3 regions of the Micromonospora sp. NPDC000442 genome follow, and region 3 is predicted to be linked to each of the others. Evidence: riboswitches for the same ligand, from Rfam matches in the RefSeq annotation. Region 3 holds a riboswitch; each other region holds the start of a gene.
What was found. Region 3 has a riboswitch for cyclic di-AMP ahead of ACFY2A_RS00170 (hypothetical protein). Riboswitches for the same ligand answer to the same signal wherever they lie in the genome.
Positions count from the first base shown of each region.

Region 1: linked by a shared signal. The riboswitch ahead of ACFY2A_RS20195 (coiled-coil domain-containing protein) and the one ahead of ACFY2A_RS00170 (hypothetical protein) in region 3 are both predicted to bind cyclic di-AMP.
Region 2: linked by a shared signal. The riboswitch ahead of ACFY2A_RS02045 (NlpC/P60 family protein) and the one ahead of ACFY2A_RS00170 (hypothetical protein) in region 3 are both predicted to bind cyclic di-AMP.

Region 1 covers NZ_JBIAYZ010000012.1:101,481-104,629, forward strand. The annotation lists gene ACFY2A_RS20185 (HelD family protein) at 1-132, shown strand, start outside; gene ACFY2A_RS20190 (cation diffusion facilitator family transporter) at 224-1,141, shown strand; cyclic di-AMP (ydaO/yuaA leader) riboswitch at 1,295-1,426, shown strand; gene ACFY2A_RS20195 (coiled-coil domain-containing protein) at 1,431-2,534, shown strand; gene ACFY2A_RS20200 (1-phosphofructokinase family hexose kinase) at 2,753-3,149, shown strand, end outside.
Region 2 covers NZ_JBIAYZ010000001.1:419,286-422,434, forward strand. The annotation lists gene dcd (dCTP deaminase) at 29-607, shown strand; gene ACFY2A_RS02045 (NlpC/P60 family protein) at 664-1,656, opposite strand; cyclic di-AMP (ydaO/yuaA leader) riboswitch at 1,711-1,845, opposite strand; gene ACFY2A_RS02050 (NlpC/P60 family protein) at 2,038-3,048, opposite strand.
Region 3 covers NZ_JBIAYZ010000001.1:34,510-37,658, reverse strand. The annotation lists gene ACFY2A_RS00175 (carbonic anhydrase) at 1-126, shown strand, start outside; gene ACFY2A_RS00170 (hypothetical protein) at 212-1,228, opposite strand; cyclic di-AMP (ydaO/yuaA leader) riboswitch at 1,232-1,363, opposite strand; gene ACFY2A_RS00165 (YibE/F family protein) at 1,530-2,876, opposite strand.

The DNA of each region.
Region 1 (3,149 bases), on a different contig from region 3:
ATGGAGTACGACGGTGTGGTGCTGGTCGCCCCGGCCGAGATCCGGGCGGAGCCCGGCTCCGGTGTCCGTACCCTCTACGTCGCGCTGTCCCGGGCCACTCAGCGGTTGACCACCGTCGACCCGACCGGTTGAGCCCGAGCACCGCGAGCCACCCGACGATTGCACACATAGCGATGTTGGCATAGCTCCGTCCCCGGCCCGGCGGACGACGCAAGGTGTCTGGGTGGGTGCCGGCCATGACCACCACCATGCTGCGGTGTCGAACGCCGCGCACCGCCACTCCGGCCGGCTGTGGGCAGCATTCGCCCTGCTCAGCGCGCTGACGCTGGTCGAGGCAGCCACCGCTCTACGGACCGGTTCGCTGGCCCTGCTCTCCGACGCCGGGCACATGTTCACCGACGTGCTGGGCATCGGGATGGCTCTCGCGGCCGTGGCCGCCACCCGACGGGCCGACACCGACCCGCAACGCACCTTCGGGCTCTACCGGCTGGAGGTGCTCGCGGCCCTGGCCAATGCGGTACTGCTCTCCGGCGTCGCGGTGTACGTGCTGGTCGAGGCGGTACGCCGGTTCGGCGATCCACCCGAGGTGCTCGCCGGCCCGGTACTGGTGGTGGCGGCCCTCGGCCTGCTCGCCAACATCGCCGCGTTCGCTCTCCTGCGCCCGGGGGCGCGGGAGAGCATCAACCTGCGCGGTGCCTACCTGGAGGTGCTGGCGGACCTACTCGGCTCGCTGGGCGTGATCGCGGCCGCCCTGCTGATCGCCGTGACCGACTGGTGGTGGGCCGACCCGCTGGTCGCGGTGGCGATCGCCACGTTCATTCTGCCCCGGACGTGGCGCCTGGGCCGGGCGGCGGTACGCATCCTTGTCCAGGCCGCGCCGGAACACCTTCAGGTCACCGCGGTGTACGACCGGCTGGCCGCGGTGCCGGGCGTGGCCGGCGTCCACGACCTGCACGTCTGGACGTTGACCTCCGGCATGGAGGTCGCCTCGGCGCACCTGACCGTCAGCCCGGGCGCCGACGTCGGCGCCGTGCTGGCAGCGGCCCGCTCGGCGCTGCACGAGGACTTCCAGATCGAGCACGCGACACTGCAGGTCGAGCCGCGATCGGATCCGGGGGACTGCGGGGCGGCGCGGTGGTGACCGGAGCAATCGACCGGAAAGGGGTTATCGTCCGCTTTTGTTCTGGTCTACTAGTCAACAACTGAACACCAGCGGTAACAGCAGCTGCACCGGTCACATGGGCACCGGTAGGCTCGGACCCGGCCTCCGCCAGGCGGCGCCCACCGGTGCCGGCGGCGGCCGCCGCCTAATCGCCCGCCAGGGCGAACCGGGGAACCATGTTCCTGGGGTGTATCCGCGTCAGCGGTAGGGATCTTCCGTCCCGAACCCGTCAGCTAACCCGGTCGGCGGCTGACGGAAGGAAATGTGCATGCCAGCAGTGGCAACGGTAAGACCGGCCGCCCGTACGGCGGCCCTGATCGCCGCCGCGCTCGCCCTCACCCTCGGCGTCGCGCTGGCCCCCTTCACCCAAGCCGTCGCGGCACCGCAGCAATTGCGGGCGGCAGCTCCGGGCGATGTGGACGACGAGGGTGGCACCCCGGCACTCCGGGCTCAACTGGAGGCCGCCAGCAAGGGCTACCTCGACGCCAAGACCGCGCTCAACCGCTCGGTGAAGCGTCAGAAGCAGCTTGCCGAGCAGCTCAAGACGACCGAGAGCCAGGTCGCCGAGCGCGGCACCAAGGTCGCCGAGATCGCCGCGCAGGCGTACCGCACCGGGCGACTGGGTGCCGCGTCGGCGCTGCTCAACAGCGGTTCACCGGCCGGTTTCATGGACCGGGCGGCGGCGCTGGACGTGGTGGCCGCCAACGAGGATCGCGCACTGCGCGAGCTCCAGACCGCCAGAGACGAGGTCGGCGCCACCAAGCAGGCGCTGGACGCGGAGATCCAGGAACAGCGCAAGCAGGTGGCCGTGATGGCCAAGCGCAAGGACCAGGCCGAGCGGGCGTTGACCGTGTCCATCGAGCGGGACGAGGCGGCCGAGCGGGCCAGGGCCGCCGAACGGGCCGCCCGGTCACCGTCGCGCAGCAGCGGGTCGAGCCCCACCGCCAAGCCCGCTCCCCGTAACTCGGACGGGTCATGGCCGTCGGAGTCGTGCAGCGTCAACGACCCGACCCCGGCCAACGGCTGCATCACCCCACGCACCCTGCACGCGCTGAAGCAGGCCAAGTCGGCCGGCTTCACCCGGTACGTCTCCTGCTACCGCTCCGGCGGCTCGGGCGAGCACCCGAAGGGCCGGGCCTGCGACTTCGCGGCCCAGAAGAACGGCTTCGGTGGGGACGCGACCGGTGGCGACCGGTCCTACGGCAACAACCTGGCGGCGTACTTCGTCAACAACGCCGACCGGCTCGCGGTGCTCTACGTGATCTGGTACAGGCAGATCTGGCTGCCCAGCAGCGGCTGGAAGTCGTACAGCGGCGCCCGGGGTGACCCGTCCAGCGACCACACCAACCACGTCCACCTGTCGGTGTACTGAGTCCATCGTCGCGCCGGGTGAGCCGCTCTTCACGAGCGGTTCACCCGGCGCTGCGTTTCCACCGCTGGGCGGCGGGGCACCGTCCCTTCGGCGCGCGTTGACGCGTCTCCTTGGTTACCGTCGTACCAGGAAGCGGTATTTGTCCGCTAACGGGAGGGACGCCCCATGAACGAGCGAATCGCCAGGCGCGACGGCGGTACGGACAACGGGGAGCGGTCATGAGCGACCGCGTCATGATCTTCGCCCCGACCCCGCTGCTGACCGTGACCATCGACCAGCCGAGCGACGCGCCGGAGCTGCACCTGCACCCGGGCGGGCAGGGGGTGTGGCAGGCCAGGATGGTGCTGTCCCTCGGCGTCGACGTGGTGCTCTGCGCGGCGCTCGGCGGCGAGGTCGGGCAGGTACTGGAGCCGTTGCTGGTCAGCGAGGGAGTCGACCTCAAGGTGGTGGCCCGCGACTCCGGCGGCACCGGCGGGTACGTGCACGACCGCCGCGAGGGAACCCGTCGGGAGATCGTCGACGTGGTCGGCCAGCCGTTGAGCCGGCACGAGCTGGACGAGCTGTACAACCTCGCACTCGGCGAGGGCTTGCGCGCGCCGGTCAGCGTATTGAGCG
Region 2 (3,149 bases), 380 kb from region 3:
GTCGCATACCGGCAGCTATGGTGTGGCGATGCTGCTCTCCGACCGCGACCTGGTCTCCGAGATCAAGGCGGGCACCCTGGCGCTCGAACCATTCGAGCCCACCCTGGTGCAGCCCTCCAGCATCGACGTACGTCTGGACAAACTGTTCCGGGTCTTCAACAACCACCTCTACACCCACATCGACCCGGCCACCCGGCAGGACGACCTCACCTCCCCCGTCGAGGTGCCCGACGGCCAGGCGTTCGTGCTGCACCCGGGCGAATTCGTGCTCGCCTCGACGCTTGAGGTCATCTCGCTGGGCGACCAGCTCGCCGGCCGCCTCGAAGGCAAGTCCAGCCTGGGACGACTCGGCCTGCTCACGCACTCCACCGCCGGCTTCATCGACCCCGGCTTCTCCGGTCACGTCACCCTGGAGCTGTCCAACGTGGCCAACCTGCCGATCACCCTCTGGCCGGGCATGAAGATCGGGCAGCTCTGCATCTTCCGGCTCTCCTCGCCCGCCGAGCACCCCTACGGATCGGCCGTCTACGGCTCCCGCTACCAGGGTCAGCGCGGCCCGACGCCGAGTCGTGCCTGGCAGAGCTGGCGCACCTGGCCCACCCGGTGACACCACAGCCACGCCGCAGCCGTTGATCCACCGTCCCGCGCCTACGTCCGCCCGCCTCAGCCGGGCCGGCCGAAACTGTGCACCGGGCTGCTGTCCAGCCGCTTCATCTTGACCGGCTGACCCGCCCGGGAGGCGTGCACCACCCAGCCACCACCGACGTACATGCCGACGTGGTGCAGGTCCCGGTAGTAGAAGACGAGGTCGCCGGGGCGCAGTGCGCCGCGACTGACCGACGCGGTGACCCGACGCTGCCGTGCCGCGTTGTGCGGCAGTGCGACACCGGCCCGCGACCATGCGGCCAGCGTCAGCCCGGAACAGTCGTACGCGTTCGGCCCCTCGGCGCCCCAGGAGTACGGCTTGCCGATCTGGGAACAGGCGAAGGTGACCGCCTCGCCGGCCGGTCCGCCGGGGTAGCTGGCCGGACAGGGGGCCGGCCGCAGCGGCCCACCACCTCCCTTTCCGTACGCCCGCAGCCGGAGCCGCTGCAGCCGGTCGATCTCGGCGTCGATCTGTCGCCGCTTCGCCGCGAGATCGGCCTCGGTACCGGTGAGCTGATCGATGGTGCGGTCGAGCCCGGCCTTGGCGGCGGCGAGTTCGTCGCGCAGTTCACTCGCGTGCCGGACGTCCTGCTGCTGGAAGCGGGCGTACCGGTCGAGCAGGCCGAGCTGCTCGACGACCTCGCCCAGCGACCGGCTGCCGAGCAGCGTGTTGACGGCCCGTACCTGCTCACCCTTGTACGCGCGGGCAGCGAGCTTGCCGACCCGGTCCATGGCCTCGTCCACCTGCCGTTGCAGCGGCGCGATCCGGGCGGCCAGCGCGTCCGCCTCCCGCCGCTTGCCGGCCAGGTCCTGCCGGGTGGCGTTGTGCTGTTCGATGACGGGTTCGAGCCGGTTCCAGTCCTCGTCGATCTGGCGCTCGATGTCGGCGACCGTGGGGTCGGCCCCGGCCGCCGCCGCGCCGCCGGTCAGCATCACGGCGGTCGCGGCCAGTGCGGCAAGGATGCAGCGGTACCAGCGGAAACGCGGCGCAGCCGTCGGTCGGCCGGGCATCCCCGGCCGCGGTGACGGTGGCCGCGGGGCATGGTGTGCCACCGGGCTCAGCACTCCTTCTTCCCATACCGCCTACCGGGTTAGCTGACGGGTTCGGGCGGGAAGGGGCGCCCTACCGTGACTCGCACGGATTCACCCCGGGTACCTGGTTCCCCGGCTCGCTGAGGAGCGATTCGGCGGTGTCGGACCGTTACCGCCCTGGGTGGGCGGAACTGCCAGCGGCCGACGATTGCCCAGCGTAGGGACGATCGGAGTCAATACGCAACACAACCGCACCGTCACCGTGGGTGCTGACATCTGACAATGGCGAGGGCCCCCGTCGACTTGACCGGGGGCCCTTGGGCGTTCCTGCGCGACCGCTCAGCGGGCGCGGGTGGTGACTCAGCCGGGTCGGCGGAAGCCGGCGATCGGCATGGTCGTGATGGGCGATACGTTCACCGGTTTACCGGCTCGAGCCGCATGCACCATCTGGTTGTTGCCCAGGTAGAGCCCGACGTGGTGCAGGTCGCTGAAGAAGAACACCAGATCGCCGGGGCGGGCGTCGGAGCGGGAGATGGCCTTGCCCTCGTTCCACTGGGCACCGGTGAAGTGGGTCAGCGAGATGCCGGCGGCCCGGTACGCGTACTGGGTCAGACCGGAGCAGTCGAACGAGTTCGGCCCGGTGGCACCCCACACGTACGGCTTGCCGACCTGGGCGCAGGCCGTCCTGATGGCGGTGCGGGCGGCGTCGCTGACCACACCGTTGATGGTCGGGCAGTTGGTGGTCTTCACCGTGGTCACCGGCAGCGACCGTTCGAGCCGCTTGATCTCGGCGTCGATCTTCTTCTTCTTCGCCGCCAGATCCTTCTCCTGCTTCTCCTGGGAAGCGATCAGGGCGTCGAGCTTGGCCTTCTGGTCGTCGTACTTCTTGCGGATCTTCATGACGCCCTCGAGCTCGCGGCGCTCCTGCGACGCGAGCCGGTCGAGGAGGGCCATCTGCTCACCGAGATCGTCGGGCTTCGCGTTGAGCAGTACCGCACCGAGTTCCGCGGACGGGCCGCTGATGTAGTAGCGGGAGGCGAGGTCGGCCACCCGGTTCATCGCCAGCTCGGTCTCCAGGGCCAGCGGCTCGATCTTCTTCCCCAGGCTCTTCGACTTCTGCCGGTTGACCCGCAGCTCGGAGCGCACCTTGTTGTACTGCTCGATGGTGGGTTCCAGCTTCCGCCACTGCTTGTCGATCTGGGCCTCGATCTCGTCGACCGAGGGTTCGGCGTACGCGGGGGCGGCGAGCAGGCCGCCACCGACCGCGGCGGCGGCGACGAGGACAACCAGCGCACGGGCGGCCCTACGCAGGCCACCCGGACGGGATAGTCCTGGCGCACGACGATGAAGGGGCATGGTTGCCACCGGCAGCGTCTCCTTTGCAACCGACCGCCGGGCGTCCCGCGAGCGGTAAGGGGCGGGGACAGAGGACCCATGGCGGTCGGTGCCCCACATTAGGGAACAGCAGGTGG
Region 3 (3,149 bases):
GCGGCGGAGGTGGCTGCCGGGCGGTGCGCGGTGGTCGGCATGTCGTACCGCCTCGCCGCCGGTGAGGTGCGGGCGGTGGCCGCGGAACCCGCCGAACTCGGCGGTGCGATGGCGACCGCGCCCTGATCCGCGACCGACGACGACGTCCTGAACGACGAGGGCCGTCCCGCCACGGTTGGCGGGACGGCCCTCGGTGCGTCGCGTCGGGCGATCAGAGGAGTGACACGTGAACGTGGTCCGTGTGGTTGGACGGGCCGCTGTAGGAGCTCCAGCGCTCGGTCGCCGCGAACCAGATCTGCCGGTTCCAGATCACGTAGTAGACGCCCAGCCGGTCGGCGTTGCGGACCAGAAAGGCGGCCAGATTGTTGCCGTAGATCCGGGTGTCGTTGTTGTGCCACGGCCTGAAGCCGCTGTTCTGCAACGACCAGTCGCAGGCCCGGCCCTTGGGGTGCTCGAACTTGTCACCCGGGCGGAAGCAGCCGACGAACCGGTTGAATCCGGCCCGCTTGACCTCCTTGTACATGTGCAGCGTCCGGGGCGTGATGCAGCCCGACGTGGTGGGGTCGTTCTGGCTGCACGACTCGGGCTTCCAGCCGCCGTCCGAGGCCCGGTTCGGCGCGATCCGGGCCACCGGCGAGGTGGCGTCCACCAGCCCGCCGGTCAGGCCGACACCGCCGACCAGCCGGAGGGACTTCTCCGCCTCGCTCTTCTTGCGCGCCATGTCGTTGGTCAGCTTCTTCTGCTCGCGCACCTCGGCGTCGAGCGCGAGCTTGGCCTGCTCTGCGCGGAGCTTGATCGCGTTGACCTCGCCCAGCTTCTTGTCGTTGACCAGGTTCAGCTCGTCCAGTGCCGAAGCCCGGTCGATGAACGAGTCCGGTGCGCTGCTCTGCAACAGCATGGCGATCGCGCCGACCCGGCCCGTCCGGTACGACTGGGTGGCGATCTGGGCGACCTGTGGGGAGAGCGCGTCCAGGTCGGCCTGAGCGGAGCGGACCTCGACCGCCAGTCGGAGCTGGCGCTTCTTGGACTTCTCCAGCTTGGCCTTGGCCTTGGAGTAGTCCCGGGTGGTCGCCTCGATCAAGTCGTTGAGCATCGGCGGGTCGTCGTCGTGCTCCGCTGGTTTCGGGTCGTTCGGTGCGGCCGTCGCCGGCATCGGACCGGCGAATACGGCGAACGCGGCGAACACGGCCACCACGGGTGTCAACCAGCGGCGTAGGGGTGCCGTCACTGTTTTCCCTTCCATCGACCGCCGACCGGGTTAGCTGACGGGTTCGGGACGGAAGTGGCCCCTACCGCTTTCGCGGATTCACCCCACGTACCTGGGTTCCCGGCTCGCCTGACGGCGATTGGGCGGTGGCACCGCAGGCGCCGCTGCGCGCCTTCGGCGGTGACCGGCAGTGAGGTTACCCGACAGTCCATCTGTGCCTCTACGCCCCGAACCCGACGAGATGCGTCATTTCGTAATCGCTTTGAGTGACCAGCGACACGGTTACGAGCCGCATCGGCAGGGGCGGTCACGTTGAGGAGTGTCACCATGTGGTGTCCGTGCTCCTGTCCGGGTCGGGCCACCCCGAGGGGGTGGCGGGGGATGTGTTTCGGGTGGGTGGGGTGCTGAGGGCGCGGAGCGCCTCGGCCCGGTCCGTCGCCGGCCGGGGAACCACGGGGGTGGATCCACCACTGCGGACGCCGGTGTCGCCGCGCCCGGCGGTGGTGACCACCGCGGCCAGCGCGGTGGTCAGCGGTACCGCGGCGATCAGCCCGAGCGTGGCGACCACGCTTCGAACGATCTCCGTGGTGAGGAACTCGCTGGTCAGGATCTGCCCCAGCGCACGGGAGTCCGCGGTCAGCAGGAGCAGTAGTGGCAGCGAGGCGCCGGCGTACGCCAGCACGATGGTGTTGACCACCGAGGCGATGTGTGCCCGCCCGACCCGGGTGGCCGAGCGGTACAGCTCCCGGCGGGAGAGGTTCGGGTTGGCGTGGCGCAGCTCGTTGACCGCGGCGGCCTGGGTGACCGTGACGTCGTCCAGTACGCCCAGCGAGCCGATGATGATGCCGGCGAGCAGCAGGCCGTGCAGGTCGACGTCGCCGCGGAACATGGACAGGGTGGTGGCGTCCTCGCTGCCGAATCCGGTCAGGTGGGTGGCCCCGGTCGCGGCCAGCCCGAGCAGCCCGGTCAGTACCAGGCTGGCGAGCGTGCCGAGCACGGCCACCGAGGTCTGGGCGGATACGCCGTGGGTCAGGTACAGCACCACGAACATGATCAACGAAGCGCCGACGATGGCGACCGCGAGCGGCGGCTGGCCCGCGCTGATGCCGGGCAGCACGAAGGTCAGCAGGATGGCGAAGCTGGCGGCCAGGCCGCCCAGAGCGGCCAGGCCCCGCAGTCGCCCGAAGGCGACGATGGCGGCGGCGAAGAGTACGGCCAGCCACACCAGCGGCTTGCCGCGTTGGTGCTCGGCGATGTTGTAGGTGCTGACCGAGGGGTCCTCCGGATCGGTCAACGAGACCAGGATGATGTCGTCGTCGACGTCGACCCGGGGTGCCCCGGGCCCGGTCGGGATGGGCGTCTGCACCTCCTGCCCGGCGTCCGGTCCGGTCTGCACCCGGACGGTGACGGTGCCGCAGGGGCCGTCCGCGGCCGTCGGGGTGCCCTCGGGCACCGCCGGGTTGGGCGGGCAGGGCTCGCTGACCACCCGGGTGACCGTGCCGTGGTAGCGGGGAGTGTCGTCGGCGGCCTCGGGCCTCGGGGCGTCCCGGGGCCAGAGCACGATGGCGGCGACCAGGGTGGCGAGGAAGAGGGGGACCACCGTCACGACAAGGATCCGCCGCACCCCCGGTGGGGTGGGCGGAGCGGAACGGGTGTGGTCGGCGCCCATTCAGTGTCTCCCAACGATTTCAGGGCTGAGTACGTGTCGATGGGCGAGACGGTTCAGTGCCGCCGGACGACCGTGTCGAAGGGCAGCCTGAATGGCCTGAACGTGGCGGGGTGGCTGCGTACCGTGAGCTGTGGACCTACTCGCGACGGGCGTGCGGACGTGCGCCTGACAGCGACCTCGGGCCGCGAGGCACGGATTTCGGCTGGCCATCGTGTGCGAATGGTAACCAGCCGGACCTGCCGACGCCTGTCGTGCTGGTGCGTCGGCGGGTCG